2 regions of the Paenibacillus sp. FSL L8-0644 genome follow, and region 2 is predicted to be linked to the other one. Evidence: predicted binding sites of a transcription regulator. Region 2 holds the regulator's gene; the other holds the start of a gene.
What was found. The regulator NrdR, encoded in region 2, represses ribonucleotide reductase genes. The targets are predictions, from matches to a motif close to AACACNATATATNGTGTT.

Region 1 (16,301 bases), 160 kb from region 2:
TTTGCTTTTGGGACGGCATGAAGGACTCTTTTCAAAAACTTCGATTTCTGCTATATTTAAATCGTAATATTTACGAATTGATCAAGGGGTGGAAATCTCGTGAACGAACGGATCGATCCGTTTACCGTTAAAAAGGTTGAATACCTGCTGAATGGCTATATTGCGCTAAAGGTGCCAGGCTACGTGCGTTCTGACGTGCGGCTCATTTATCAAATAGAGGATAACTGTTTGATCTTGACGGAGGAAAGGCCTTCTAATGAAACTGAGTTGTGGGATCGCACGGACATTGTCCAATTTCGCTGGGAAGAAAATCATTGGCATGTATATGCCCGGCAAGAGGCTGAAAGCTGGCAGCGTGTAAAAGAGATTGCACCTAATCCGTGCTTTGAAGAACAGCTCGAACAGGTAGAAATAGATCATGCAGGTATTTTTTGGACAGGTTAACGAAGTACAGAATGATAAGTTCGGAAGATGGAGGTAGTGGGAGTCGTGTCGTTAAACTGTATATGGAAATAAACAGGCTGACCGTAATTCCTTATATGGAAGTTACGGTCATTTGTTTTGTCTGAAGTGGCACTGTCTAGTGCACTTGAGGGTTATGTGTGCGTTTGGAAAGTATGTCAAGCGGTTGATTGATACAAATGTTTAATATTTTCCACGAGGTGGAAGTTACAAATGTATGGTAAAGTGTAGTATATACAAGGTTTTAATCCAAATGTCTTATTCAAAGTCTCCTGTGCATACCGAATCCGAATCACACGAGGTGAGAAAAATGTTGCAATCGTTAAAAGCCATTGCTAATTACAGGAAAGAAAATGATCTGGCCTGGGATACACCGACTTGGTTAAAGCTGCTTGTTTCGGCTGAGGAGCGTATTGTAAATTTGGAACGCATTCGATCTATAGGTGAGTTAAAGGATGCCAATCCTGTACTGGATTACGTGGAGCGTACGTTGCTTATTTTGGACGGACTTCCATTGTCATTCTGGGTTAAAGAGCTACTGGAGGATGTATTGGTATGGTCTGAGACAGCCAAAGGAGGCACAGTCCGCGAACGGCTACGCTGGCAGCATGAGGGTATTAATTTATTTGTACATAATATCGGATCCTCCCAACTGTATGTCAGACAGGCCCAAGCGGAGTCCCCTGCTTACCCGCGCAATAGCATGACCCGAATTCTGATTGAGACGCATGGATTGATCGGGCAATATATACGGGGGGAAATTCCTTTTGCTGAAAATCGACTGCTGCTTGAAATTACTCGTAAGGGCTGGCTAAGCCCTGAGGAACTGGAGCTTGTTTTACGGGCCCTGAACGAGTGTATTATCGCCGGGGTGGAACCTGCATTATGGGATCAAGTACGCAGTGAAGTGGAGCAGCTGATCGGCTGGATTGCATGGGATAACGCACCTGTAGTCTGGAGTGTAAAGGAGCGACTGGAAAGATTACGGTCGGTTTCCATTCATGAAGGGGAGCCGTTCGAGCAGGCTTACACAGAACTAGAGCGGGAGTTGAATGTAGAGAAGGCGCTGGCTCCGTTGGAGAATCGGACACTTTGGTATGTAGAATCAGCTTTGCAGGATTTTTCACTTCAAGAACTGGTAAAGGTATTTTTACTCACATTAAGGGATGGCACAGGGCAGGAACAGCCTGCGACCGTTCGCCATATCAGTTTCGAATCGCTCATGAATACGATGTATTATGACTATCGTGGTGTCAAGAAAATTAACGTATATAAAAAACGAATGATAGAAAAATATTTAAGTGCACTGTCTTGGCAGGACATTTCAAAAGGAAAACGGAAGCATAATCCTCATTTGAGTGTGATCGTGGAGCATAAAGAGGAGCTGCCGAGTACTGTATTTTTTAATTTTGTATTTTCATCTGCGGCTGAGAAACTGATTGACTTTTGTATTGAGGCAGAAAAAACGCCTCTGTATGACAAAGCAGTCCTGCTGCTGTTCGATCTGTTCGGATTACGGCGCGATGCGTATGATCGCTTTCACAATGAGGAAACGTACCTTACAGATATGAACCAGACCGTAGATTACAAAAGGGTCATTTTAGATTATGTGACTGGAACCCGCATACTGGATATTGGACCCGGCGGGGGCGTACTGCTGGATCTGATCGAACAGGAAAGACCAGATGCGAAGCCATTAGGTCTTGATATTTCTGTAAATGTCATTGAGGCACTTAAACGTAAAAAGCAATTGGAGCGCCATCGTTGGGATGTCATCAAAGGGGATGCGCTTCAGTTAGAGGAATATGTGGAAACGGGGAGTATGGACACGGTCATCTTCTCTTCGATTCTTCACGAGCTCTATTCCTACATTGAACGAGATGGGATTCGGTTCAATCCACAAACAGTGGAGGCAGCTCTGCAGAGCGCCTATCGTGTGCTTGCACCCGGCGGGCGTATCATCATTCGTGACGGGATTATGACCGAACCAGTAGAGCAGCGCAGACGAATTCGATTCTTGGAGCCGGATGGAATGGAATGGCTGATACGGTATGCGCAAGATTTTGCAGGTCGCCACATTGAAATAGAGCGTGTGGGGGAGCATGAGGCTGTTTTACCAGTGAACGATGCGATGGAATTTCTCTATACCTATACATGGGGAGCGGAAGCCTATGTGCATGAAGTGCAGGAGCAGTTTGGTTATTTTACCCCGTCACAGTATGAAGAGTGTATTCGTAGCACACTTGGATCACAAGCGATTATCCGCGTGAGCCGCCACTATTTACAGGAGGGCTATGCCGAGGCGCTGTCCAGACGTGTTGAGTTCATGGATGAGCAGGGCCGGCAGGTTTCTTTGCCAGACAGCACCTGTCTGATCGTGATTGAGAAGCCGAATAATAGGGTTGGAGTTGCTGAATGATTTTTAAATTGAACAAGAGAATGCCTTCTGATTTGTGCCAAGCACGATTAGAAGGCATTTTTTAGAAAGCTATGCATTCAAATATGACCGTGCAGCGCATACCGAAGCCAAAGGACCATTCATTCGGCAGGTGGTTGAGCGAGCGAAGCTTGAAAGATATAGGTAGGGACAGATGAATTCTTAGTACGCATGAACAAAGTGGGGGAATGATGAAGAATATGATGCTTGATGCACAGCTAACGCCGAATGGTTTAAAAGACAGAATGCTACTACTGTCAGCGCTGGACATTATATTGTCTCCAGAAGATTGGTTACGCACGTATCGTATGCAGTCTGAAAGGTCTGGTGATGTGTGCCTGGGTGAGGTAAACAATGGCGCTGGAGATACGATTCATATGCTATGGACGGGTGAAGGTGTGCTGCTGAAGGGGTTTGACCATGAATCCCCTGTAAGTCCTCATGCGAGAGACGAATATGAAGTCTGGCCGGGCATATATGACGGTGTGCCTGATGATATGATGGAGCTTTTGGAAAATGAAGCACTGGAGAAAGAGGACGTTACCTTTTGTATGTGGAGGGAAGCGGGAGATAAGGAGTGGCGTATGGGCAACGCGAACTTTCCTGAGGGATATGACGATGGCTCATCCTTTTTGCTGGGGAAAATTATAGTTACACCGGAGGAATATCAGGATTGGGCTGAGAGTTACTATGAGTTGCCGATTTCTCTAGGGGTGGTAAGCCAGATTTTCAACGGCGTTCCGATCACTTCACAGATGATCTCTGCGCTTCATCCACAGCGTAACGTTACGGAAGCGATAAAGGAGCTAAAGCAGCTTGGCGTTCAAGTGCATGAAAGCTAAGAATACAGATTTGTTTTTCTTGACAAGTTTTGTATATAATACAGGAGAAATGCTGGGTTAACCACCTCGAATTAAAGGAGCTGTGTTGAAGATGTCCAAACGTTTGATTCCTTACATCACGATGGATGGAAATGCAAAAGAAGCAATCGAATTTTATAAAGAGGCATTGGATGCTCAACTGCTTTTTATTCAAACCTTTGGGGAAATGCCGGAAAACCCCGATTTTCCCATTCCCGCAGAGGTCAAGGAACGTGTGGGACATGCTACCCTTAAAGTGGGTGAGACAGAGCTCATGTTTTCTGATACCTTTCCCGGGTCACCGTTTAGCCGCGGGAATCAGGTGAGCATCTGTATTACAACCGATAGTGTGGAGCAAGCTCAAAAAATGTTTAATGCTCTACAGCAGGGAGGACAGGTGGGAATGCCTTTGCAGGAAACCCATTTTAGTCCAGCTTATGGGAATGTAACAGACAAGTTTGGTGTCACTTTTCAAATGTTCACTGAGGCTCGGTCTTAAGAAATGTAAAACGGCTCGATTCCGCTACTTTAGCGATCTGGCCGTTTTTTTTCGTGTATGCCCTCGTGCTCAATTCAATAATTATTTTAATATTGTTGAAATAGAAACAAAAATATACTATATTGTATTGTTAATGCACCAACTGGTGGGAGGACAGGCCATGAACAAAGAAGAACAGGTCATAGTGGGTTTCAGGGACTTATTTAACAAGATGGTTTGGCTTAATAAAGATAAGATGGAAGACAGCCTTAAGGGTTATAAGCCTTCTGAAGTACATTGCATCGAATACATTGAAAGAAATGCAGATTCCAACGTGACAAAACTTGCGGAGTCCCTTTATATGACTACCGGTGCCATAAGTAAAATAACTAAGAAGCTTATAAAAAAAGGCATTATCGAAAGCTACCAGAAGCTGGATAACAAGAAAGAAGTCTATTTTAGGCTTACTGAGGAAGGGAAAGTAATCTATAACATCCATGAGGAACTGCACAAAGAGTTTCAAGAGCGGGATAAAGCCGTATTTGAGCAGGTAACCGAAGAACAATTTAACAGTATGATTAGCTTCTTGGAAAAGTATAGTAGGCATTTGGATGCAGAAATAAAAAAACAGGGTATAGATATTAAGACGGAATAAATTTGAATAATGAAAATCAAACCATAGGCAGCCGGGCTCTATTGAGAACGGGCTGCATTTTTTTGTTATTATTTTGTTGCCGAGGAAGCAAAATTGTGATACGATATTTTTGCTTCCGAGGAAGTGAAAATTAACCTTTAAGGGGAGAAATGAAGTGTTCAAATGTAGATCACACAATGAACAGAACACAGAACAAACCGTAGATAAACACGCTTTAATATTCGGCCTTATCTCTGTATTTCTTTGCGGAATAGGCTTCAGTATCATAATACCTGTCGTCCCATTCTTAGTGCAGCCTTATACAAGCAGTCCGGGAGAACAAGCTATAGTTGTTACGCTGCTGACCTCTGTTTATGCATTCTGCGTGTTTTTTGCGGCTCCCGTACTTGGAGCTTTGAGCGACAAATATGGCCGTCGTCCATTGCTCTTAGTATGCCTTTTGGGTTCCGCAATTGGGTACTTGGTTTTTGGCATAGGAGGAGCTCTATGGGTACTATTTGCTGGGCGCATCATAGAAGGGTTAACAGGCGGGAGCATAAGCACGATCTTCGCCTATTTTGCAGACATCATTCCTCCAGAAGAGAGAACCAAATACTTTGGATGGGTGAGTGCGGTTGTAGGTGTAGGCACTGTCATTGGGCCAACTCTAGGCGGATTACTTGCCAAGTTTGGTTATTCTGTACCCATGTATTTTGGAGCAATCATAACTTTATTGAACGTTGTTTATGGATTCTTTTTTATGCCTGAGAGCCTTGACAAGAAACATAGACTGAAAGAGATTACCTTTGTAAGACTGAATCCATTTACACAGCTTGCAAATCTGCTTTCCATGAAAAACTTAAATAGGTTACTTGTCTCTGCGTTCTTACTTTGGATACCCAACGGATCTTTACAGGCCGTTTTTTCACAATTTACAATGGATACTTTCAGTTGGAGGCCTGCACTAATCGGACTTATGTTTTCAATTATGGGTTTCCAAGACATCATTTCACAAGGTTTCATCATGCCCAAGCTTTTGATAAAACTTAATGATAAACAGATAGCCATTCTTGGAATGGTTTCGGAGATTATAGGTTACAGTCTTATTGCGCTATCTACTTTGTTCTCATTCTATCCTCTTTTTATCGCTGGAATGTTTATATTTGGTTTTGGTGATTCGATCTTTGGACCTTCATTCAACGGGATGCTCTCCAAGTCTGTCGATTCTAGTGAACAAGGAAGGATTCAAGGAGGTAGTCAATCTATTCAGGCTTTAGCAAGAATGATTGGGCCTATTATTGGGGGTCAAATCTATGTATCACTGGGTCATGCCGCACCCGCTTTTATGGGTATAATCCTTATAACAGCGGCAATACCAGTTTTATATAAGCGAACGCATGTAAATGAGGATTTTGCAAAATCCTGAAATATGTAAACTATCTACTTTCTTTAGGCAATAGGGTTTCAGAACTCAGGGACAAGTTCTGAAACCCTATTTGTTTACAGTTTTACGTAATTGTACTTATACGCCAAAATTAAAATCATCATCTGTCAGCGGCTCTACATTCATCGCCCGCACATAGCCGTTTCCTTTTTTAGAAAAGAAATCATGCTGCTTAGTATGGGTGCTGATGCCGTTGAATACAATGGGATTAACTTCTTCTTCTTCAAACAGTGGATCAAAGCCCAAGTTCATCATGGCCTTGTTGGCATTATAGCGCAAAAAGACTTTCACATCGTCTACGAGTCCAATAGGGGTGTAAATTTGCTCGGTGTATTGTTCCTCGTTATTATGCAAGTAGCGCAGCAAGCCTACCAGCGTCTGGTAAAGATCACGTTGTTCTTCCTCGTCCAATTCTGCATAAATCTCCTGTGCCAGTACACCTACGTACACACCGTGAATACTTTCGTCCCGTAAGATCAAATCGATAATTTCTCCACTACATGTCAGCTTGCCCTGGCCCGCCAGATAAAGAGGATAGAAGAAGCCGCTATAAAACAAATAGCTTTCTAACAGCACCGACGCAGCCATCGCGAGATAGAGGTCTTTCGGTGTGTGGATATTCATATAATATTGACGAATGGTTTCTGCTTTGGTTTGGAGATGTGGATTTTCTTCCACCCAGCGGAATACACCGTCAATTTCTTCCGTGGAAGCTAGCGTTGTAAAGATGCTACTGTACGACTTGGCATGGATTTGTTCCATCATCGCCATAAAGCTTAGTACGGCTTTGCGTTGCAGTCCGTCCACATGCTCCATAATTTGCGGCATACCTACACCGCCTTGAATGGTATCCAGCAGTGTTAATCCGCCCAACACCTTCATGTAGGCTTCTTTTTCGATATCACTGAGGGTTACCCAGGACATTTTATCGTCAGACAACGGGATTTCATCATCCGTCCAAAATTGCATGATGTTCTGGTTCCAGAACATCAGTGTAAAATCATCGTCCGAGCGATTCCAGTTTACGGCTTGTATACCTGTCATTGTTAGCATTCTCCCTTCAGCTTGCGAGATTCCCTAGAAACACACATTGAAATAGTGCAGGCGAATCATCGTATGCTTGACATACGGAAGCTGTATCCGCGAGGGTCTTGTCCAGCCCCGTAAAGGTCTGAACCACACGCTGGATACAGCTTCTAATGCAAAGCATCCATATCTATTTAAAATCTAATTTTTATACTACAGCTTGTTACCATTTATGCTTAGATGGAGCAGGTGAGGCACTCTTCCACAGACAGCTTTTTAGTGCGTGTGTAGTATAACGATTTAAGTCCTTTGTGTGCGGCGTACAGATAGCAACGTGCTAACTGACGCGTAGTCACGTCACTGTTCACATGAAGCACGGTCGAAATTCCTTGGTCCACATGCGGCTGGATTTCTGCAATCAGATCCAGCACTTTGAATTGGTCCATTTGATAAGCAGATTTATAGAAGAACACGTTATCCTTTTGCAAATAAGGCATTGGATAGTAGGTCGTCGAATTGGCATAGGTACGGGTTTCAATCTGCTCAACAATCGGCATAACACTGGATGTTGCATTTTGAATGTACGAAATGCTGGCAGTCGGCGCAATTGCCATACGATAGGCGTGGTACAGGCCATTTTTCATCACATCTGCTTTTAATTTGTCCCAGTCCGCTGTAGTCGGAACATAGATGCCCTTGAATAACTCTTGCACACGTGCAGTTGTTGGACGATAATCTGTGTTCAGGTATCGGTCAAAATATACGCCTGTCGCATAATCCGATTCCTCAAATCCATAAAAGCTTTGTCCAGCCGCTTTCGCGATTTCCATACTCTTTTCGATGGAATGATAGTTCATCGTCATGAAGAAGGTACGGACAAAGTCTTTTGCTTCATTGCTTTCATACGCAATTTTGTTCTTGGCAAAGTAGCCGTGCAGATTCATGACACCCAAACCGACGGAATGCATTTCACGGTTCGCTTTCGCGACACCTGGTGCATTAGCTACTTGGGTCATATCGCTGACCGAAGTAAGAGCAATCATACCCTCGTGAACGGATTCGCGGATTTTGCCATGCTCCATCACATTTACAATGTTCAGAGAAGCCAGATTACAGCTCACGTCCCGGCGGATAGTATCCTGTTGTCCGTAATCTGTAATTTCGGAAGTTTCCTGCAACTGGAAGATTTCCGTGCATAAGTTCGACATCTTGACTTGACCCACGTTTTTAAGAGCATGTGCCTGGTTCGCGTTACTTTTGTTCATGATATATGGATAACCAGACTCCAACTGAATCATGGCAATTTTCGTCAGCATGTCACGTGCGCTCATCGCTATTTTTTTCTTCACCCGATCGTCGGCGAGCAGCGTGTCGTACATTTCATCCAAATCCATGTCGTCCAGATGTGTTCCATAGGCTTTGAACACACTGTAAGGAGCAAATACATGCAGCGGTTCGTTATCTTGAGCCAGCTTGTAAAAGCGATTTGGCACCAGTAATCCAATCGAAAGTGTCTTGAGACGTACTCTTTCGTCAGCATTGATTTTTTTGCTATCCAGGAACTCCAGCACGTCCCATCCGAAAATGTTGTAATAGGCTGCCCCAGAGCCTTTGCGTTGCCCCATTTGATCTGCGTAGGAGAAGCCGTCTTCCATCAGCTTCAGCACAGGCATAATGCCTTTTGCTGCGCCTTCTACGCCTTTAATCGCTTCGCCGCGTGCCCGCAGCTTCGACAGGTTAACGGCAACACCGCCCCCGATTTTGGACAACTGCATGCAGGTGTTCAGCACATAGTTGATCGAGTTCAGGGAGTCGTCCATTTCGAGCAGGAAGCAGGATACCAATTCCCCACGGCGGCTTTTGCCTGCATTCAGGAACGTTGGTGTCGCTGGCTGGAGACGTTGCTCCATCATCGAGCGAGACAACAGGCGTGCCGTATCGGCGTTACCGCGTCCTAAATGCAGCGCGACAGCAGCAACCCGGTCAGGGTAATGTTCCAGATAGACTTTACGGTCGTTACTCTTCATTGCATAGTCGGTATAAAACTTGGATGCTGCCATATAGGAAGGAAATTTAAAATTATAGCTATGAGTGATATGGAAAATATCATTAATTTCGTCAGCCGTGTAGCTGTTATAGAAATTTTCGTAATAATCATTCTCAATCATATACAGCACTTGAGCGGCTGTGTCAGCAAACTTCAAACTCCGTTCCTGAACTTCCTTCATAAACTCTGCTACAGCCTCTTGGTCTTTTTCCAATTGGAAAAAGCCGTCTGTATCGCGTTTCATCAACATGTTGTTCAATTCAATATGCCGCAACTCGGCTCACCTCCTGTTTAAAACGCTCTACATCTCCGAACGTTCCAGATAATTCAAATTTACTAATCACGGGGACATTATAATGATCGGCAATCAAATCCGCACTTTTGGCAAATTTCTCACCCCAGTTACGGTTGCCGCTTGCAGCTACACCAACAAGGTTTTGAGCATTCTTTTTCAAAAAGGAAGATACCCTCTCAGGTATCTGCCCAAACCCAGTTGTATATGTAATAAGTACGTAAGGTTCTTCTATAGTCATTTGCTCCTCGATCTGAACCGCTGGAAGCTTGAGCTTGTTTATAAATCTTTTTACATTGCCGGTCTTGGAATCATATGCAATCAGCATGGTATGCAACCTCCTTAAACATTTAACGAAAAAAGAAAACGGCATTGCCTGGGATCTATTATAGATGGAATCCCTTGCTGGCTGCGCCATTTAAGATTTTTGACTCTATATTTACATGTATTTTCATACCTGTATCTTCAAGATATCGGGCATAAATACGTTTTTTACACTATATTTAGAGTACATTCTCTATTTTATATCTATATATAGTTTTGTCAATCGGTCTAGAGGGGATCAGAGGACCCAGATCGGGTAGAAGTCCAAGCGGGGTGCGGAAAAGAGCGAAAGAACTTTTTTTTCGTAAGTATGTTAAAAAAGTATTGGAGTTTTTGAGGGTGAAGATGTACGATTTGTCAATGGGCAATTGAATGGAAAATTTACATTTTACTGTAGAAAGGATGAAGTGAATGGGAAGTGATTCTATGGAAGTTCAATCGTTTAATACGATCTTTTTTATCGTATTTGGACTCATTGCTTTTGTAATGATTATGGGAATTGTCAAAACGATCGGAGCGGGCCTGTCCAATCAAGCAGCCGAACGGGTACAACGTTCATGTAAGGTTGTGGATAAACGGACGAGAGTGCGTGGGGGATCAGGCGATTTTTCAGCTTCGACCTATTATTATATCACCTTTGAGTTTGACGGGGGTGAGCGTAAGGAGCTGGAGGTGAAGGATAGGGACTTTGGTATGATTGTGATCGGGGATCGTGGGGAGCTTCATTATAAAGGTACACGTTTTCTGGAGTTTGTGAGAGTAATGGAAGCATAAAGGTGCTTAAACAAATACATAATCGGAGGGAAGATTACGATGCCGCATATCATTGGAAAACGAGTTGTATTGAGAGAATACCGTCAAGAGGATATACCAGATATCCGAAAATGGGTCAATGACCCGGAAATCACACGTGGTTTAAGCGACGTGTTTATCTATCCGCATTCACAGGTGAATAGTGAATCTTTTGTACAGATGATGATTGACGGCAACCCCGAGATCAAAGGTTTTGTCATTGCGCATAAAGACACCCTGGATTATATCGGACAACTGGACTTATTTAAAATCAACTGGGTGAATCGGCATGCCACCCTTGGAATTGTGATCGGGCGTGACGGTGATCTGGGCAAAGGTTATGGACGGGAAGCGATCCGGCTGTTACAAAAATTTGCATTTCATACGCTGAACCTACATCGACTGGAGCTGGAGGTCTATGCGTTCAATGAACGTGCACACCGTTGCTATTTGGCCAGCGGCTTCAAGGAGGAAGGGCGGCTGCGGGAAAAGCTATTCAGGGAAGGGCGATACTATGACATTATTCAGATGGGGATTTTGCGAAGTGAATATGAGGCTGCACAGCAATCGACGGAATCCTGAGAGTGCAACCTCATAAGCTATATTACTCCGTCAGCTTTCTTCAATTTTTTATGAGTGAAATCACGGGGACTACGCTCATCCTTTTTTTATTAGCTAAAGGACTTTCTTTGCAGAGTGCGAACTTCTTACTGGTTGTATTCTTTGTAAGTATTTTTCTGTTTGAGATACCTACTGGGGCTATTGCAGACAAGTATGGAAGAAAAATCTCTGTTATTTTGGGACTTTGTTGTTTTCTAGCCTATAGTGTATTGTTCGTTTCGACAGATCATATCGGGGTGCTTGTGTTTGCGCAAGTCTTTGGAGGTCTGGCTATATGTTTACAATCAGGTTCGTTGGAATCATGGGTTGTGGAAAATAGTGATAAGCCCATGGAAGTTCTTTTTACAATCTCTAACAGTATACAGTACATTTCAGGATTTATTTGTGGTCTGTTGGGGGCCTTTCTCGCAACTTTTAACTATTCACTTCCATGGGCGGTTAGCATTTTATCTATTATTGTATGCATTTTTCTATGCTTCTTTTATATGGATGAGGAGAATGTGGCTCATCGAAAGACGTCCACTACCCGCATTAAAACGATTATCGGAGAAAGTGTCCGTATCGGTTTTGAAAATAAGTCTATCTGGATTGTGTTTATGATTGGCTTATTTATCAGCTTTTCAAACTCGGCTGGAAATACATTTCAACAGCCACGTCTGGTGGGCCTTTCCGAACAAGGGATTTGGATTATGGGGTTTATCAAGGCAGGGTATTCACTATGTATGACTTTGGGAAGCTACCTGGTTCGAAAGCTAGGCGCACGATACAGTGATGTACATATACTCATGTATGCTTGCGGCATGATTGGAGTATGGCTCATTTTTGCCGGTGCGTTCAACACATTTTATCCTGTACTGCTTACCTTTTTGATCTATGAAATGGGGCGCGGCATGTACCCGGTTGCCAAACAAATTTTTCTGAACAAAAGAATCTCTAATGAGTATCGTTCTACACTACTATCTCTGGATTCTGCGATTTCACAATTAGGCATGTGCATAGGTTTAATCGTGACAGGGATCATCAGTCGTAATTTTACGGATTTGTCTTCCGATCAAACACCTATTCAAATATCTTGGGTAATGTGTGGGGGGATTGCGTTGATTCCTATCATCTTATTGTTTTACGTCAATCGTGTATCAGGGAAAAGTAATTCTTGGAAAGAAAAAGAAACCAAACAGAATATGTAATAATAGTTAATGTAGAAGGGCTGAACAGCATGGTCTGTCAGCCCTGTAATATTTCATTAAAAAGGCAAACCCTATTTTTCGCCGTACCACAGTTTCAGCCGATTTTGAATTAGGCCAGTGTAGATTTCTTCAGCCTTTGGCACACCCGCCTGATCCAGCTCTTGGAGCATGCGGTCATACACAGCGTCGAACTGATCTGGCTTGGCGAGTACGGCCTCAGGAATGCGTTTGCGTACAATGTCCTGCGACTTTTGATAAATAACATTGTAATTCGTATTGGTCGGAACAGGCATGTTGTAGGCAGCACCCCACTCTTTTACCGGAAAATCCTTTTCGTTCGGGAACAGGTCTTTCCACGTCTGTGCTTTGTATGCCTGAAGGGACTCTTTTTCGGCTTGACTATAATTTTCGGTAATCATTTCCGGATAATTGGTTGTGTAATAGTTGCCAGAAGGGTCCTTCACGCTATCGCCGTAATGTGGCCCCCATATCCAGTACAAACCGATTCCCGACTCTCTGCTAAAAGAAGCGTTATCGGTGTTTTTACGTTGTTGCACATCCGCCGGAATGACTCGTTTGCCGTTCTCTACGTTGTAATGCTGGCCCTCAATTCCCCAATTGCGTAAAATTTGTCCTTCGTCGGAAGCCAGAAAATCCAGAAACTTGATAGCTCGCACCGGATTTTCGCATGAGGTTGTAATTCCGATCCCGGATGCAGTATCGAAGCCGATGGGCTGAAGGGAATGGTCCTCGTATTTCTCATTTAAAGTGACTGGAAAATGGGCGTAAGTGAATTCATCCTTACCTGCTGCCTTGAGCGCATTTTCGGCATCTTGATAGTTCCATTCCTGATCAATGAGTCCGATGACACGGCCTGCGGCGATTTTGGACTTGTACTGATCACTTTTTTGCACAAAAGTATCCTTATCCAACAGTCCTTCATTGTACATATGGTTCAACCAACGGAAATATTCACGTTCTTCTGGGCGCTTGTAGTGAAGAATGGCTTTGTGTGTTTTAGGATCAATATAATATTCGCCATCGTCGGGTCCACCTGTAGCAGTAACAGCCGGGTTTGTCACTGTAATTTGAATTTTCCAGTCCTCGGCATCGAGTGATAGGGGGATGGTAGGCTGGCCATTGGTGGTAGGATATTTGGCGACATAATCTTTAAGTGCTTTTTCAAAATCTTGAACGGTGCGGATTTTAGGGTATCCGAGCTTCTTAAGTGCCTGGTGCTGGATTTCGAAGCCAGCTTGTGCATCAAACGCGATGTGATCCACACCCAAATTGGTCGGGATCGTGTAAATGGCTGGATCTTCACTACTATATTTAATACGATTAAAATAGTCTCCATACACTTTCTTAATGTTAGGGCCGTATTTATCAATGAGATCTGTTAAGTCAATGAGTGCTCCGGCATCGACCAACTTGCCAATGTCTGATTTGGGGTACACGAGATCTGGATACTCTCCGCTCGCTGCCATTAAAGCAAACTTTTCCTCGCCTCGGCCATTGACAGCATGTTCGGCATTTAGCGTAACACCCGTTTTCTTGATAATTTCCTGCCCGACAGCATCCTTCATGTTGTTCCAGTTAGAGCTGGAATCACCGCCAAAGAAAGTAAATGTAATGGGACTGGTGTCATTAGGATCTTCCTTTTCTGCCTTACCGCCTGTTCCATTCGCGCAGCCCGTTGTAACGAGCAGCAGCAAAGACAGGAGTAGAATGGAGCTCTGTCGTACCGACCTGTTCATGAACATTTGCAAATCCCCCTTAATAAGTATGATTTACACAATGTAAGTGCTTTCAATAGTGAATTGTAGGAAATAAAGAACCTCTCGTCAAGTTATTTATAATTGCTTGTTATGCAGTTTGTTTTTTTATTAAGCAAACATATTTTGGTGGAGGGTGTGGATTTGTACAAATCTATCATTTGATGATCTAAAACAAAGTATGCTACGATGGTACCAGTTTATAGATACACCCGTGTATTAGAAAGGTTAAGATAGAAAAAGACTCCGAATAGGGTTGGGTGAGAAGATGCGTGGAAAAGTAACGTTGCAAGAAATTGCGGATGCGGCGGGCGTTTCAAAGTTCGCTGTTTCGCGTGCACTATCAGGCAAACCCGGTGTAAGTGAAGAGACAAGGGCGGTTCTGGTCAAGCTTGCCGCCCAGATGGGCTATTTTCGCAGTCACCCCAAAATGACAGGGGTAGAGCCTCGGGACACAGATACCAGAGAATGGTCAGGTACCGTGCTAGTGTTATTTCCGAATATTAGGTATCAGAACAGGGAGTCTAGATACTGGGGGCCAGTATTTGAAGGGATTTCTGAGCGTCTGAACCGTAAGGGTATGGATATGATCACGTTAACGGAGCCCTCGACTGAAGATATGTTTTCTTTACTGAACCCGGAGGCGATTAAAGGAATTATCACAGTGGGGACGATTTCAACTTCATTGTTGCTGAACATTTATCGGATGGGTATTCCGGTCGTCATGGTAGATCATTGGGATTCTGCATTTTTAAGTGATACGGTATTTACAGATAATCGCACATGCATGAGTGAATTAATGAAGGACTTGCTATGCAGGGGCTACACCCGCTTTCAGTTTGTGGGTCATATTGATGACGCTCACAGTTTCTACGAACGCTGGGAAGCATGTCGTTCCACACTGGAAATGAGCGGAGTAGAATTGCGACAAAATAAAGCCCTTCTTCACGGAGGAGCGCAGGCGCTTGCTGAGGAAATGGACAAGTTGTCTGAGGACAAACTGCCTGAGGTTTTTGTGTGTGCTAATGATGTGACTGCTGCGCAGGTCGTGGATGTGCTGAAAGAAAAGGGGATTGACGTTCCGAGGCGTTGCGGAGTGACCGGGTTTGACGATACGAATGAACAAATGCCAATTTATGCCACGGTGAGAGTGGATAAGGAATTGCTGGGAATGCGTGCAGTGGACCAATTGTTGTGGCGCATAACGAACCCGAACTCGCCTGTCGAGAAAAAGTTGCTACATGCTGAGCTATTCATACGGGAAGTTCATGCACCCCGGATCAGTCGGGAAAATGATGACCGTGAGCGTCCCATCAGCACAATCACATATAGTTAATGTCCAGATACGTGTGTGACACCATACATCGTGAAGACAAAGGAGGTCGCTTTTAGCCTGTTTGGGGCAGAGGGCGACTTTTATTTTGTATTTTGTCACTTGTTCCAAAAAAACAATTGACTACTTTGTTAGCTTAATGTTATTTTTGTTATGTTACTGACGAATCCAGATGTTCCCAATCATGCTTATAGGGAGGCTTGTGACGATGGTTAATGTGATAGGGTTGGATGGCTGGAGGTTTAGAGAAGCACAAAGTGATGAGTGGCTCAGCGCGAAAGTGCCGGGTTGTGTGCATACCGATCTTTTACGACATGGCAAAATTCCTGATCCGTTTATGGGTATGAACGAGATGGAGGTACAGTGGATTGATAAGCAGGATTGGATATATGAAGCCCATTTTGAGATAAATGCAGATCAGCTTCAATGTCAATGTGTAGAGTTGGTGTTGGAAGGTCTGGACACATACGCGGATGTAAAAGTGAATGATCAATCTGTCTTGTCAGCCAATAATATGTTTCGAGTATGGAGACGGGATGTGAAGGCATTGGTTCAGCAAGGGGAAAATCGGCTAGAAATCAGTTTTCGT
Region 2 (16,301 bases):
GGTGACGCATAACATGCATCAGGCAGCGCGTGTGTCTGGTAGAACTGCGTTCTTTTTGAATGGTGTTGTGGTGGAAGCGGCGGACACACAGACGATGTTTTCCACGCCGCAAGATTCACGTACGGAAGATTATATTTCAGGGCGATTTGGCTAAAGCCTACCAGATGAATATGCCAGAAGGGGTGACTTCGAAATGATACGTAGAAAAGGTTTTGATGAAGGGTTAGACGAACTGAGAGCCGTACTGCGCGAAATGGGTGCACACGTTTCGAAGGCGCTCGATCAGGCCATTGAATGTTTGCAGACCAAAAATACAGAATTGGCTCAGCAGGTGGTCAAAAATGATGCATCCCTCAATACGCTGGAAGAGAATATTCTCGATATGGGTTCCAAGCTCATTATTACCCAGCAGCCGGTAGCGAAGGATTTGCGCCGAATCATTGTTGCATTTAAAATTTCCAGTGATCTGGAACGAATGGGCGATTTGGCACTTGATATTGCCAAGGTGACCCTTCGTCTGGAAGGGCAGCAGATCATTAAGCCGCTGGTGGATATTCCGCACATGGCTTCCATTGTTAAAGAAATGATAGATGATGCGATCAAATCCTATTTGGATGAAAATACAGATCTGGCCTACAAAATGGCCAAAGAGGATGATCGTGTGGATTCCATGTATAGCCACATGATCAGCGATCTGTACGCCTTTATGGTAGAAAAGCCGGCAGAGGCTTCACAAGCCATGCTGCAACTGCTTGTAGGACGATACATTGAACGAATTGGTGACCATGCTACGAATATCGGTGAAAGCACTGTATATCTCGTGACAGGGGAGAGACCAGATTTGAACCAGTAGAGCTTTCAGGTATATAGCGGTTGTTTCTGACCCAGACTTGTCTTTGAGCAAAAGGCAAATTTGGTTAGGAAGCAGCCGTTTTTTTCTGAAAAAGGAGTCTTGTATGTTAAGATAGGAAGAGGAATGCGTAAAACGTAAGAACGTTACGAATGCATTGATGAACTTGCGAGGTGCTAAATGGATAAACTCATGCTTATAGATGGTAACAGTATCATTTACCGGGCGTTTTTTGCTATGCCACCGTTAACGAATTCGAGCGGACAGCAGACGAACGCGGTGTACGGATTTACGACGATGTTATTGCGGCTCTTGGAGGAGCACAAACCAACACATATGCTGGTTGCCTTCGATGCCGGTAAAATAACGTTTCGCCATAAGGGATACGAGGATTACAAAGGTGGACGGGAGAAAACCCCGCCAGAGCTGTCCCAGCAATTTCCGTTGCTGAAAGAGCTATTGACCGCTTTCGGCATTGCCCAGTTTGAATTGGATGGCTATGAGGCGGACGATATTATAGGCACCCTGTCCAAGACAGCGGACGAAGCCGGCTTCAATGTGCTGGTCGTGACCGGGGACAAGGATATGCTTCAATTGGCTTCAGACCATGTCACAGTCGGCTTGACTCGCAAAGGGGTTACTGAGGTGGAGACGTATGGACCTGAGCAAATTCAGGAACGATATGGGCTGAAGCCGCTGCAAATTATTGACCTTAAGGGCCTGATGGGCGATACGTCGGATAATATTCCTGGTATTCCCGGCGTAGGTGAAAAAACAGCGCTCAAGCTGCTGCATCAATACGGTTCAGTCGAAGAAGTGCTGGCGCACACGAATGAGCTGAAGGGCAAAATGAAAGAACGCGTTGAGACACATGCTGACGATGCGCGAATGAGCAAAGATTTGGCGACCATTTATCGGGATGTAACGTTGGACAAGCAGCTGGAAGATGTGGCCTTCGGCGGGCTGCAAGCAGAAACAGCCGGGCCAGCTCTGGCGAAGCTGGAGTTCAAGTCCTTGCTGGAACGTTTATCTTTTTCAGGTGAGGTTGGCAGTACTGGGGTAGACGTAGAGGAAGCCGCGGCTGACGTAACAGTGCTGGATGAGCAGCGGATTAGCGAATTGGTAGAAGTGTTGGATCATGTGGATGTGCTGCATGTTGAGACGCATGGCGATAATCCGCATCATGCTGACATCGTAGGTCTGATATTTGCCGCAACGGGACAGCAGTTTTTTATGACACTGGATGTACTGCAAAGCGATACAGCTACACCTATTCGCGAATGGCTTGCTGACCCTGAACGCAAAAAACGCGGTCATGATCTGCATCGTACGGATTTGGCTTTACACTGGCATGGAATTGAGTTTGCAGGTGCCGAGTTTGATGTGCAATTGGCAGGGTACTTGCTGGACCCAACTGATGCAAACCAGACATTGAGCGGATTGGCAGCCAAATATGGCTTGTCTTCGATCCGTCCTGACGAAGAAGTGTTCGGCAAAGGAGCTAAATATAAAGTTCCTGACGTGGACGTGCTGTCTGATCATGTGGCGCGTAAGGCAGCGGTGATTGAAGCTTTGGTGCCTGTGCAGCAGGCTGAGCTGGAGAAAACGGAAATGCACAAGCTGTTTCATGAGCTGGAGATGCCGTTGTCCCGCATTTTGGCGGATATGGAGAAGCAGGGCATTTTGGTGAACGTAGAAGAACTGCGTGCTTTGGGTAAAGAATTTGAAGCCCAGATCGCAACGTTGGTGAACGAGATCTACAGCATTGCCGGAGTAGAGTTCAATCTGAATTCGCCTAAGCAGTTGGGTGAGATTTTGTTTGATAAACTGGGTTTACCTGTCATTAAAAAGACGAAAACGGGGTACTCGACCGATGCGGAGGTACTGGAAAAGCTGGCCCCCTATCATGATATTGTACAAAACATTTTGCAGTACCGTACCATTGCCAAACTCCAATCGACGTATGTTGAAGGTTTGCTTAAAGAAATTTCGGAGAAAACGGGTAAGGTGCATACGTATTTCCGGCAGACGGTTGCAGCAACTGGACGCTTGAGTAGTCAATTTCCGAATTTGCAAAACATTCCGATTCGTCTTGAAGAAGGTCGCAAAATCCGCAAAGTATTTGTTCCGTCCGAACCGGGCTGGTCTATTTTGGCGGCAGACTACTCACAGATCGAGCTGCGGGTGCTGGCTGATATTTCGGATGATGAACGTTTGAAGGAAGCCTTTGTCCACGATATGGACATTCACACCAAGACCGCATCCGATGTGTTCGGTGTAGCAGCGGAAGATGTGGACTCCAATATGCGGCGTTCTGCGAAGGCAGTCAACTTTGGGATTGTCTACGGGATCAGTGATTATGGTCTGTCACAAAATTTGAATATTACGCGGAAGGAAGCGGCTCGCTTTATCGACCAGTATTTTGATGTGTTCCAAGGCGTTCGCCGTTACATGGATGATATTGTAAAGGATGCGAAGCGGGACGGCTACGTAAAAACGCTGTTGGAACGTAGACGCTATTTGCCGGAGATTAACGCCAGCAATTTCAACCTGCGTTCATTCGCCGAGCGTACAGCGATGAATACGCCGATTCAAGGCACCGCAGCCGATATTATCAAGTTGGCGATGGTACAGATGGATAAAGCGCTACGTGAACGTAATCTTCGTAGCAGAATGCTGCTCCAAGTACATGATGAGCTTGTATTCGAGGTTCCGCCTGAGGAAATGGAAACGATGAAAGAGCTTGTCCCTGCTACCATGGAAGCTGCATTAAAGCTGGCTGTGCCGCTCAAAGCCGAAGTAAGCTATGGCAGCAATTGGTATGAGGCCAAATAAGATATTTCAATGAGTAGATAGTCCCAATTTGACGCTGCTTCCGTTATAATATAGGGTGAGGTGAAGACATCATGCCGGAATTACCGGAAGTAGAAACCATTAAACGAACGCTAAACGAGCTTATCGTTGATAAACATATAGATCATGTCACTGTGAATCTGCCGCGGATCATTCAACGGCCCGATGATATCCACGCTTTTGCCATGGAATTGGCTGATCACCGGATTACAGGGGTGGAGAGACGCGGAAAGTTTCTGCGGATTTTGCTGGACGGGCTGGTGCTGGTCTCCCATCTTCGAATGGAAGGGCGATATGGATTATATTCACAACATGATCCTGTGGAAAAGCATACCCATGTCATCTTTCATTTTAAAGATGGTACGGAGCTGCGTTATCAGGATGTGCGCCAGTTTGGCACGATGCACTTATTTCCAGCAGGACAGGATTTGCTGGAAAAGCCGCTGAACAAACTTGGCCTGGAACCGATGGACGAGGCCTTTACACCAGAAATGCTGCGTGCCGCTGTTGGAACTCGTTCGACTTCGATCAAGGCAGCGCTGTTAAACCAGTCATATGTGGTGGGCATCGGGAATATCTATGTAGATGAATCGTTGTTTAAGGCGGGGATTCATCCAGCACAGCCAGCCAAAAGCCTAACGGATAGCCAATTTCATGTCTTGCATGAGGCGATTGTCTCCACGCTAGGTGCGTCCATTCAGGTTGGAGGCTCGTCCATTAAATCGTTCGTGAATGGACAGGGCAAAGCGGGCGACTTCCAGCATCAATTGCAAATCTATGGACGTAACGCGAAGCCTTGCATCAACTGTGGTACATTGATCGAAAAATCTGTTGTAGCCGGACGGGGCACACATCATTGTCCGGTCTGCCAGCCTCTGCGCTAAACAGGCGCAGTCACCCCAAGCCCATCCCTCTCATATATTGTTCCAAGTACCAATACTGCGGAGGATTTCGGTTGTTATAAGACCCTGCCTTCGCAATGGGAGGGAATTGGAGTGGCTAATCATTGGGGAGCCCTGCTGTTACTGGCATTTGCGCTAAGTTTGGACAGTTTCGGAGTCGGTGTTACATATGGTCTGCGCAAAATGAAAATTCCACTGTTGTCGATTGCTATCATCTCCGTATGTTCAGGTTTGGTGATCGGCATATCCATGCAATTGGGCGCATTACTATCTCGTGTCCTGTCTCCTGTATATACGACCGTTTTCGGTGCTGTCATCCTGATCTGTATTGGCTGTTACTCTTTGATTCAAGCTCTGCACCGCAAAGAGGATTTGCCAGAGGATTCAGTGGAGCCCTCTCGGGGTCTGCTTCTTACAAAACAGACTGATCCAGCGAGCAGATCTGTTCTTGGGGAGAAGGAGGGTATGGAGAATGCTGATACCGAGTCTTTCCCCAGCTCAAGAAAAGATCTGTCGGCAGAAGCTTCTGTGGAGCAGCAGGAACGAACAGTATTTTCTCTGGAGTTTCGCAAATGGGGGCTTGTTATTCGGATTCTTCGAAGCCCGTCTGCTGCGGATATGGACCGTTCCGGCAGTATATCTGCTACCGAAGCGGTTTGGCTGGGTATTGCATTATCGGTCGATGCGTTCGGAGCGGGACTCGGGGCAGCTATGCTTGGTTTTCAGCCACTGTCTACTGCGCTGGCTATTACGTTATTCAGTGGAACATTTTTGATTGCAGGGATGAAGGCAGGTTTCTTTCTATCAGCATTTCGATTTATGAAGGCGCTGGGTGTATTGCCGGCATTATTACTGATTATGATGGGCATATTGAAGCTGTTATGAGGTGAAAGAGCATGAATATCGGATTAACCGGAGGTATTGCTACCGGAAAAAGCACCGTGTCGGCTCTTTTGGTCGCCAAAGGTGCGCTGCTGATCGACGCAGATGCCATTGCCCGGGAAGTGATGCTTCCGGGGCATCCGGTGTTGGCGGCGGTCATACAGCATTTTGGACAAGCTATAGTGAACAGTGACGGAACTCTGCATCGCAAAAAGCTGGGAGAGATTGTATTCGGAGACCCTGCCCAGCGGCAGGCACTTAACGAGATTACACATCCTGCTATTCGTGAGGAAATGCGTATGCGCATGGAAGCATTCGAACGGGAACAGCCGAACAAGCTTGTTTTGGCAGATATTCCGTTACTGTACGAGTCGGGGCTTGAGAGCTTGTACGAGGAAATTATGGTTGTGTACGTACCACGTGATATTCAGCTCCAGCGTCTGGTGCTCAGAGACGGTCTGACGGAGGAGCAAGCTGGACTTCGGCTGTCCGCACAAATGGATATTGAGCAAAAGAAAAGCTTGGCCGATATCGTTATTGATAATAGCGGAACACAGACTGAGACGAAGCGACAAATTGATCAATTTTGGCAGCGGAAGGGACTTGCATGAATATTTTGCGAAAGAAAAGAGTCCTGCTCATTTTGTTTGTCGGGTTTGTCCTGATTCTATTCCTTAATTCAAATTGGATGTCCTGGTTCTATCCAATTCAATATAAGGATGAGATTCGGCAGTATTCACAGACGTATGAAGTAGACCCATTTTTGGTGGCGTCTATTATCCGTGTAGAAACCAATTTTAAAACCAGCAAGCAGTCACATAAGGGGGCGCTAGGGCTGATGCAGATTATGCCGAATACGGCAAATTGGATTATGGACAGCGCCCAGATTCAAAAGGTTCCGCTGGACAGTGTCAAGCACGAGCCTGGCACCAATATTGAGCTGGGAACCTGGTATTTGCATAACCTATCCATAAAGTTTCAGGATAATCCTGTAGCAATCGTAGCTGCTTACAATGCAGGGCCGGGTAAAGTTCAAGAGTGGCTGGATAAGGGAGTGTGGGATGGAAAAGAAGAGTCCATCAAGCAAATCCCTTTTGGTGAAACACGACATTATGTACAGCGGGTCATTTATTACTACAGGCAATACACGAAAATTTATAATGATTTTTAAATCCAAGTTAATGACATGATGAGCTTTTCGCTTTAAAATGAAAAAAGCGTTGGACAGGCTGTTTTTACCAGCCCATCCAGACACTTTTTCTTGTTATTTTTGCATTATTACCGCGATTATTGGTATTGACCTGCCAATTGTTGTTCGGCGATCGTTACGAGGCGTTTTGTGATGTAGCCCCCGATCGAACCGTTCTCATAGGAAGTCATATTACCTTGGTATCCATCTTGAGGAATGCTGATACCCAACTCTTGAGCGATTTCAAATTTCATTTGCTCCAGAGCGCCGGAGGATCTGCTGACTACCAGATTGTTGGAGTTGCCATTGTTTCCTTGTGCCATTGTTGTTCACCTCCTCGCGATATGGTAAACATATTATGATCTGTTTTGACAAAATTATTACTAAAAGTCTTCGGGAATTTATTGGAAAAAGAAAGTGGTGAGATTATGAAATGTCCGTATTGTGCCTACAATGGCACGAAAGTGCTGGATTCGCGACCTGCGAATGATAACAAGTCCATCCGTCGCCGCCGTGAATGTGAGCAGTGTGCCAGGCGTTTTACCACCTTTGAAATGGTGGAGGAAACCCCTCTCATGGTCATCAAAAAAGACGGCAGCCGTGAAGAGTTTAGTCGTGATAAAATGCTGCGCGGTCTCATTCGAGCCTGCGAGAAGCGTCCAGTATCCGTCGAGCAACTGGATATGATCGTATCCCAGGTGGAGAACGCTATCCGCAACACAGCAGCCACAGAAGTGGATAGCCAGCAGATTGGTGAGCTGGTCATGGAACAGCTTTACCCAGTGGATGAAGTCGCCTACGTACGTTTTGCGTCCGTCTATCGTCAGTTTAAAGACATCAATATGTTTATGAAGGAACTGAAAACACTGTTATCTAAAGATACAGCCAGCGACTGATCGCTGACTGTATCTTTTCTGGGCCATGAAGGGAGAAAATTATATTTTTTTATAAAAGTATTGACACAGGGTTAAATATTTTATATGATATAGAAGTCGCTTGAAACGTTGATAAAACTTGCTTATGATGGGGCCTTAGCTCAGCTGGGAGAGCGCATCGCTGGCAGCGATGAGGTCAGGGGTTCGATCCCCCTAGGCTCCACCAAACTTTTATTATGGACTCTTAGCTCAGTTGGTAGAGCAGTTGACTCTTAATCAATTGGTCCAGGGTTCGAGTCCCTGAGAGTCCATCTTTTTAGAAAAAACGGCAGAGATGCCGTTTTTTTGTTGTTTATAGATCTATTCCCAGTCTAACCGAGAACAGTTATGAGTTGAATGAGCGCGTAACTGAATGCACAGAAAACAGATCCTAGCATATTCAAAAGAAGTATGAAAAAAACATCATTGTTTAACGCTCACTGACATAATTGGCAAGGATTTCGAGATACTCGTCATTCACCAATTTTCTTGGGGCGAATACGGCTGTTAAAAAAGTTAGAGATTTTGAACGCGCGATTTTTTCATCCATCATGGAGTGGTCGGCTTCAGGTAAATGAATCACGGACAGCAGTTCTGGAGGTATCTTCTGGCGATAGACTCGCTCGGTATCCTTTGCATCAACATTAATATCTTTTCCAGCCAGAACCAAGAGTACAGGAGAATGGAAGTGACCTAATTCTTCGGTGGAATCAGACAGAAAATTTTTGCGTATAAAGCTCCATCTTTCTTTGGAAATCATATCGTCAGGATCGGCTATGCTTAGATATTCTTCATAAGAAGCCTGTCTTTTCAGTAACTGTAGAATCTCTTGATCGTAGTTCAATGTCTTTTGAATTTCTTGCGGAGTAACTCCTTCTCGCTCCAGTTCTTTTCTGGTATTAAATTGTCCTTGGGAAATCCAGTTCACGGCAGGCGATACAAGGATGCTGAATGCAATATCATGCTCCTCTTTAACGATCTTCGGAATGACCCATCCTGCTTGACTGGCTCCCCATAGGCCGATTTTTTGCTTATCAATCATAGGTAAGCTTCTTGCCCAGTCTATTGCATATCGGATCTCCTGTGCGCGGTCCTCCATGCTTTGGGCGAGCCAGTTACCAGGAGCGCTGTTAATACCGGGCTTATTCAGTGACAAGGAGGCATAACCCTTGGAAGCGAACTTTTCCCACAGTGGTTTGTATCCATCATCATAGGTGTCATTAATAGGACCATCCCCATGGACAAAAACAACCAAACCAATCTTTCCCGAGTAGTTTTTAGGCAAAGTTAATGTACCTGTTAACAGCCCTTTAGGTGTCGTAATTTGTATTTTTTCTTCTGTCATCTTGTAGGAATTTTGATATAGAACAATGAGTACCGAGACAGCAGCCAGAGCTGCCGCAATACCAAAAGTAAGCTTGAGTGTTTTTTTCAATGATGCTCTCTCCTCGAATGCAGGTTCTCTTTCCAACTCATCAGATGCCATACAGGCTCCTTGAACCAAAAATGCCGTAACCCATTATATTTGGATTGTTTTACTTCAAACGCCAGTTGGTGATACAAACGGATAGCCCCTTGGTTCTTATGCGCTACGTGAAGCGTCAATGCATGAAAACCAGATTCAACCGAAAATTGCTGTGCGAAAGCTACAAGATGGCGTCCTATTCCCTGATTACGATGACTTGAACGAATCGCCAAATGATCAATGTAACACTCATTTGCAGCGGGGGTATACTCTAGCGCATGCATACCTGCCAAAAATGTAAATACATTGAAACAACCAAACTGTTTTAGGAGCGGAGTCAAAGAAATGGGGTTTGTTTCAGGAAGTGAAGAGTAGGAGGGTTTCCATTTAAGGGAAAGAACACCGATAACTTCTTCGTTTTCTTTGGCTACAAATTGTTTCATAGATGTAGAATAAGGATTTTGAACCCAAACCTGCATTAACAACTGCTGTGTAGCTTGATCCTCTAGTGTAACAAGAGATTGGAATTTTGCTTTAAACGATTCGACTAAAAGACTGCAAACAGCTTCATGGTCTTGTTTTTGGTATGCAACAATGTCAAAAGATTTTGCACTCATGTAACACCTCCAAGATTTATTCTACTTTGACTTGAATTTCATATTGTAGCTTGTTGTTGTCGAACATCGAAAGATAAGATTTTTCTACTAGAATGATCTTGCTTTGGCAGTTATATTGGTGATGAGCTACATATCGTTCCATTTGTTTGATCTCATAATCAATCTCAGGTTCTTCAATGACGGAAAGATGCTTATAAAGATAGTTGCCTTCTTCCAGAATATAGTCAGCCACATCCGCCGTTTCATAACACAGCTTCAACTGTCCAGCATCAGGCAAGTAATGCATGTCATTTTCAAATAATCGAGGTGGGGCAGGGCGGTGTTCAAATAGGTTTCCGGCAGTGAACTCTTGACCATTCTCCAATGCAAACCATAGCTTTAAATGACGGGGACCTAATCGTTTGACTTGATACTCATCGCCCTGCTGGGTCCGATTATTATATTCTTCTAACACTTTGTGAATAAACTGTTCATGCATCTTTAAGTTAGCTATTTCAGCTTGTACTTTTTGCAACGAATGCTCTAAAAGCTGGTTATAATCATCGGCAGCATAGGAAGTCATACATTCTTGAATCTGACCGACAGGGACATTTAATTTACGTAGTAATAAAATATGCGATAGCTGATAAATCTCATGAAGCCCGTACATCCGATATTGATTTTCTTCAGTATGTGATGGATAGAGGATTCCCTTTTCTTCAAAATATCGCAGTTGATGTATAGATACATTCATAAGCTGAGCAAGCTGGCTGATCGTAATGTGTTCTTTCAATGAGAGGACTCCTTACTGATATTTGAATAACTCCACTATAAACCTTAGGTCAGACCTAGGGTCAATAGAAAATATCAAACAAATCTTGGATAGGCGTAGGTGTCGAGCATTTGATGCCCACACCAAGGGGGAGACTGGAGAGTTTACCTGTCGGTGATAACCCGTTATAATCATAAGATTAGTGAGCATAAACAAGATGCTCAGGATGAAGGTTAGAATGGGGAAATCATGTTGAAAACTTTTAAAAAGGTATACATTGAGATAACGAGCATTTGCAATCTCGCATGCAGCTTTTGTCCTCAAACACAGCGTGTCAAAAAATTTATTGATCCGGAAGTCTTTCGAAATGTGCTTGATCAGGTCAAACCACATACAGATTATATCTATTTGCATGTAAAAGGAGAGCCGTTGCTCCATCCGAAAATTGATCTTTTACTGGAAAGTGCTCATGAGAAAGGCTTAAAGGTCAATATTACCACTAATGGTACCTTGCTGCCGAAGACCGGACATAAGCTGCTTGGGCAACCAGCGCTGCGTCAGATGAACTTCTCTCTCCATAGTTTTGACGGACATGAAGGCTCCGTGGATCGAGAAGGATATTTGGGTAATATTTTCACGTTTGTAAGAGAAGCGGTGAAACACAATGTCATTATTTCGTTCCGTCTCTGGAACTTGACTGAAGATAATTTGACTAATGTGCAGCGTCAGCGCAATCGGGAAACACTTGAACGACTGGAGCAAGAGTTTGGACTGGACTATCGGATTGAGGAAAAGGTGATACCGGGTAGTGGGGTCAAAATCGCACCAAACGTTTATTTGAATCAGGACCACGAATTTGAATGGCCGAGCCTCAGTGCCCCGGAAGATGACGGAAAAGGCTTTTGCCATGCACTCCGTAGCCAAGCAGCGATATTGGTGGATGGAACGGTGGTCCCTTGCTGTCTGGATGGAGAAGGTGTCATTAATTTAGGTAATGTGCATGAGCAATCTTTTTCCGACATTGTGGAAGGGGAGCGTGCAAACCGTCTGTACTTCGGGTTCTCCAAAAGAGAAGCGGTAGAAGAGTTATGCCGAAAATGCGGGTACCGCAAACGATTTGGAACATAGTCATACAGGTAGAGCTTTAATCGACAGTAGAATGAATTGCAAGAAAGATAGCCCTTTTGCAGGGCTTTTTTACTTATATTTTGATATATACATACATAATTAATGGTTTTAAACTGTTCAGAGGAAGTTGGTTATATTCGATTGCTTGTGAGAATGATTATCAATTATAATAAATTTAATTCTGATAGGACGGAATAAGAACTGAAGGAACGGTTTGGATGGGGGCTGAGCGGTAGTAATGAAGTTGAACGATCACATTTTGCTGTGGAATCATGTTTTTATACAGGTGATGGATGTTCGTCATAGGAAGATCGAAAAAGGAGAGGAGCTTCGAGCCTATCGACTTCCTGCCAGTGCGTTCTTATATGCCGTGCGTGGAAGCGCACGGGTACGGTTGGATAACAGTATTCACAGGATAGAGCGTTTCCATGTACTGCATGGCGGAAAAGGAATGTGCCTGAGTATCCTGGCGGAGGATGTGTTTGAATATTACATCATTTTGTACAGGGCGACGTTGGCCCTGCCTGATCGCAAAGAGATAGCACAATTGCTGGAAAAGGAAAATCCCTTTCAGAATCAGTATGCTTTCGCACCACATTACCCGCTGTCCCTGTACGAGAAAGTGAAGCTGTTGGAGCAAGAATGGCGTGGAGCTTCTGGACTTGGCAAACTGCATGTTAAAGCCTTGTTTCATCAATTTGTATACGAGTTGTTGCAGCAGTTGTATTGGCAGGGCATCGAACCTCTTAAGCCCGACTTGATAGCGCAAGCTGTAACATATATTCGCGATCATTTCAGTCAGTCTATGACACTTGAGTCCATTGCGAAGGAGCTAGAATGCAGTACCGGACATTTATCCAGGTTGTTCAAAAGTAAAATGCATACCAGTCCGATTCATTACTTGGGCCAAGTAAGAGCAGAACGAGCGGCAAAACTGCTAATGCAGACGTACGCCACTTTACAGGAGATCGCAGAGCGTGTGGGATATCCAGATGCCCATTCGTTAAGTCGCAGCTTCAAGAAATATAAGGGACTATCTCCCGTACGATTCAAAAAGGAGCGGGAGCATCCTGCCCAGAAGCAAGATCAGGATATGCCCCAAACGATGCTTAAATATGCCCTTCAGCGGACATCTTTCACACGTTATACTGATATTGATTATCAATATCGGTATCATGCGGAAGGGGATTCATTCATGCACGGAAGAGTTAAAATAACGACCATGATGATTATGCTGTGTTTATCATTGATGCTGGGAGCTTGCTCGGCTCCGACGAATACAAATGGAAGTTCGCAAACGAAGGCTAATCATACAGCGACAACATCCAACAGCGATGGACAAGCGGCAGTACAAGCGCAGATAAGAACGGTTAAGACATTAAAAGGTGATGTGGAAGTACCTGCAAACCCGAAACGAGTGGCATCGGATCAGTATATGGGTCATCTTTTGAAACTGGGGATTATTCCGGTAGGGGTCAGAAGCTATATGCTGAATGAGGCTTGGATTGATCGATCGGGATATCCCAAAGAGAAGTTGGCCGGAATCAAGGATCTCGGTGATTTTCCTATGGATTTGGAGGAACTGACCGTTCTGCAACCGGATTTAATTATCGGCTCAATCGAAAAGAACATCGACAGCTACCAAAAGGTAGGAACGACCGTGTTCTTGCCGTATTGGGAGGGCGAATCTACAGCGGGGCCACTGGATAAATTCCGTAGAATCAGTGAAATCTTTGGCAAGCAGAAAGAAGCCGAACAGTGGATTACTGAATACGAGAAGAAAGCTGCAGAGGCCAGAATGAAAATTCAAGGTATCGTTAAGGACGGAGAGACGGTTTCAATTGTACAAGTCGCCAATAAATCGATATATGTTTTGGCAGCGAAAGGCGGCAATTACGGAAGTCCGACCATTTATCAGATGCTAAAGCTGCCACCTACCAAGAAGGCATTGAATATGAAAGAAGGATTTGAAAATATTTCACTTGAGGTTTTACCCGAGTATATGGGAGATCACATCTTTGTATACGGTTCAGAAGATGAAGGGGCTAATCAGATTCTGCATAGTGAGCTATGGAAAGGCCTTCAGCTGGATACCATAGTTAATCTCTTATTAGCCCACAAAAAATAAAAGGATGTACAAGTAACATCTCCTATCTAAACAAGGGGAAGCTTTTAGAATTTCAAGCTGTGATAGTCATATAGACAAAATCCGCTTAACACAAAGATTCCTAAGTGTTTGGCGGATTTTATCATGTCTATATTTCTTCTTCTCTGTATGTTTTGGTGTATCTTTGAAATTCAGATTTTTGATTATCGTAATAATCAGCTCTCGTCCAAAAAATAATTTGAGAGAATGAGTCGGAATGTTCCAAATAAGTGATTAGATATACAATTTTTACTTTATCACTCTCTACCCATACTTCGTATTGCAAGCCTTGATTCCCGTTTATATTGACCTTTACTGGTCCCGTCGAAATAATCCCTTTTCCAGACCTTTTGAGTACTAATTGAGCTGAAAACTCAGCGTAATCTTTTAATGTGATCATTGAGGATTTCTCATACGGCAGTTCGGATTTCCAATCCTTGATGATCGTCATGTATGCATCGTTTTTTTCATACCAAGCTTGAATTAACGCATCTGGATTAAGAATTAAACCAGTCTTCCATATATAAGGGAGACGAATTTGTTGCGTGGCATCTTCACTTTTAAATGTTTTCAAAATAGTTGTTGAGCGAAGGTCTGGCTTAACTTGTGAGTCGCTTAAGACTTTCAAGGAGCTGGCTATAGTTGCAAATTCGTGATGTTGTTCTACTGCAGAGCCTCCCCTTGAATAGATTAATACTTGAAGATAGTGCTGCTTACTCTCTAACATGGCACTGAAGTAATAGACCTGTTGGCCATTGTATTTCCCGCTATAATCGGCTGTTCTGGCGGTTGTGGAATCAATCTGGATTGGGGTAGTATCCACAGCCTTAAAGTTTTCTAGGCCCAATGCGGAGATTTCTTCACGTTGCTGTACGAATTCGTCGAGCGTCATATTATTTGCAAAAGCTGACTTGGGGACACGGAAAACCAGACCTACATTCTTTTTTTCTTTGTCACAAACACTAAGCACCGAATCCAGTTGTCCCTGTTTAAATTTACGCCAGCCAGCGGGAATGGTAAGAGCCACAAGATCCTTATCCGAGGTAACGGTATGAGGCAGCGACTCTGTGACGGGTAGAACAGGCTGACTTTCTTTGTCTACAACTGTTGTACTATGAGTCGCATTGTCTACATCAGAATTTGTTTGGACTGCAGTTGCAGCATTTTTTGAGGTGCAGCTGGTAAGCATGAGCACTGCGATCAGTGCAATAACATAAAATCGGAAATGCGCAAAATTGAATTTCATGGAAATAACTCCCTCTGTTTCATATTTACAAAGGAAATTTTACCCTTTTATAAAATTATAAAAAAGAGGCGTTTGTCCTGTTTTACGTAGCTCAGTCGCTTATGGTAGTCGTTACTGAACATTGTTGACAGAGGTTGAGGAGGCACTAGAGTTGAAATTAATAACTTCAACGACTACTGTCGCGCCAACAATCAGGCCTGTATTTATAATTAGGTTTGTAGCAGAAAGCGTTGTTAAGCCGCCTCGCTGCAACGTCCCATTTACAAATACATTGTAGTATCCGCTACTGGTCGGAACAACAAGACTATTTGCCGCGACTGAAGTACCACTATCATTCGTGAAATTTTGTGCTGGGATAGTGGTCACTCCACCTAATATATTACCAAGCACGACAATAGCTGTGTAACGATTAACCACTGGAGTGACATTGATACTTGTTGTGATAGCAATGTTTCCAGATACGATACTGTCTGCTTCCAGATAGATTTGAATAATAGACATAGGAATTCCTCATTCCTAATACTCCAGATAAATATAATAGTTTATGTGAATACTCTAGATATGGATTGGATGGGGAGGAGTCTTCTAATTATTTCTCTTTGTTCAAGCTTCTTTGGGCCCGGGTTACTATTCGCTTCGTTTCTTTAGTATCCGAAGCCATCAGCCATGCATTACAAACTTGAAGAACCCATTCCGGGTTGGTTTTGCTGGCATCATTCAACCAATTGCCAACGGAGTCCTGGACATATTTGACCGGATCGGACTGAACAGCCTCCAAGAGCGGAAGAGCCAACTCGGGATGTTCTTTTAGTTCAGGGATGTGCTTGGCCCAAACGCCTTGTGGCCGGGTTAATTCAATGGCAAAACGACGTATGTTAGCATCCTCATCTCGCACCCAACTGTCTAACAGGGCAAGCCCTTCAAGCAGTTGCAAGGATATGGATTCTCTCACGGCCATCCAGGCTATTTCACGTACTCCGAAATGGGAATCCGCTGCAAAGGGGCGAATGCCAGCCAATTTTTCCTCTACACTTAAACAGGGATCAACCCCGATGATGTAGGCAGCCCAGCAGCGAATGCTGTCTGAAAGATGCGAGGCCATCGCATCAAAGATGCGAATACGTTCTTCTATCGCTTGTTGCTCAAACACATGAAGCCACGCTCGCGCGATTGCGGGTATCATTTTCATGATCTTCTTTTCCTTCAGCTCATTCAATTCGGTCAGGAAGACATCGGATGATTGCTGCAAGCCAAATTCATCAAGAGTATTTTGCAATAGTACAACATGATCGACAGCCAGCCATTCGGTGAGATTCACCGTCTGAAGCCGCCCTTGCTGTAGCAGCTGAAGCACATCA

Region 1: nrdI (class Ib ribonucleoside-diphosphate reductase assembly flavoprotein NrdI) is a predicted target of NrdR. The motif match lies at 10,174-10,191, and genes of this name have one in related genera.

Annotation. Positions count from the first base shown of each region.
Region 1 covers NZ_JBBOYN010000001.1:2,095,079-2,111,379, forward strand. The annotation lists gene NSS94_RS09620 (DUF3024 domain-containing protein) at 100-444, shown strand; gene NSS94_RS09625 (class I SAM-dependent methyltransferase) at 773-2,881, shown strand; gene NSS94_RS09630 (hypothetical protein) at 3,091-3,741, shown strand; gene NSS94_RS09635 (VOC family protein) at 3,833-4,258, shown strand; gene NSS94_RS09640 (MarR family transcriptional regulator) at 4,419-4,892, shown strand; gene NSS94_RS09645 (MFS transporter) at 5,047-6,297, shown strand; gene nrdF (class 1b ribonucleoside-diphosphate reductase subunit beta) at 6,394-7,359, opposite strand; gene nrdE (class 1b ribonucleoside-diphosphate reductase subunit alpha) at 7,578-9,662, opposite strand; gene nrdI (class Ib ribonucleoside-diphosphate reductase assembly flavoprotein NrdI) at 9,649-10,008, opposite strand; gene NSS94_RS09665 (DUF2500 domain-containing protein) at 10,416-10,778, shown strand; gene NSS94_RS09670 (GNAT family N-acetyltransferase) at 10,818-11,378, shown strand; gene NSS94_RS09675 (MFS transporter) at 11,381-12,604, shown strand; gene NSS94_RS09680 (ABC transporter substrate-binding protein) at 12,676-14,367, opposite strand; gene NSS94_RS09685 (LacI family DNA-binding transcriptional regulator) at 14,648-15,715, shown strand; gene NSS94_RS09690 (beta-mannosidase) at 15,921-16,301, shown strand, end outside.
Region 2 covers NZ_JBBOYN010000001.1:1,936,741-1,953,041, forward strand. The annotation lists gene pstB (phosphate ABC transporter ATP-binding protein PstB) at 1-154, shown strand, start outside; gene phoU (phosphate signaling complex protein PhoU) at 194-853, shown strand; gene polA (DNA polymerase I) at 1,031-3,685, shown strand; gene mutM (DNA-formamidopyrimidine glycosylase) at 3,757-4,587, shown strand; gene NSS94_RS08845 (MntP/YtaF family protein) at 4,699-5,490, shown strand; gene coaE (dephospho-CoA kinase) at 5,502-6,098, shown strand; gene NSS94_RS08855 (lytic transglycosylase domain-containing protein) at 6,095-6,658, shown strand; gene NSS94_RS08860 (alpha/beta-type small acid-soluble spore protein) at 6,775-6,999, opposite strand; gene nrdR (transcriptional regulator NrdR) at 7,105-7,572, shown strand; tRNA gene NSS94_RS08870 (tRNA-Ala) at 7,702-7,777, shown strand; tRNA gene NSS94_RS08875 (tRNA-Lys) at 7,790-7,862, shown strand; gene NSS94_RS08880 (alpha/beta hydrolase family protein) at 8,021-9,025, opposite strand; gene NSS94_RS08885 (GNAT family N-acetyltransferase) at 9,022-9,672, opposite strand; gene NSS94_RS08890 (helix-turn-helix domain-containing protein) at 9,689-10,444, opposite strand; gene NSS94_RS08895 (radical SAM/SPASM domain-containing protein) at 10,673-11,551, shown strand; gene NSS94_RS08900 (AraC family transcriptional regulator) at 11,790-13,679, shown strand; gene NSS94_RS08905 (hypothetical protein) at 13,807-14,943, opposite strand; gene NSS94_RS08910 (DUF4183 domain-containing protein) at 15,055-15,444, opposite strand; gene NSS94_RS08915 (DNA alkylation repair protein) at 15,533-16,301, opposite strand, start outside.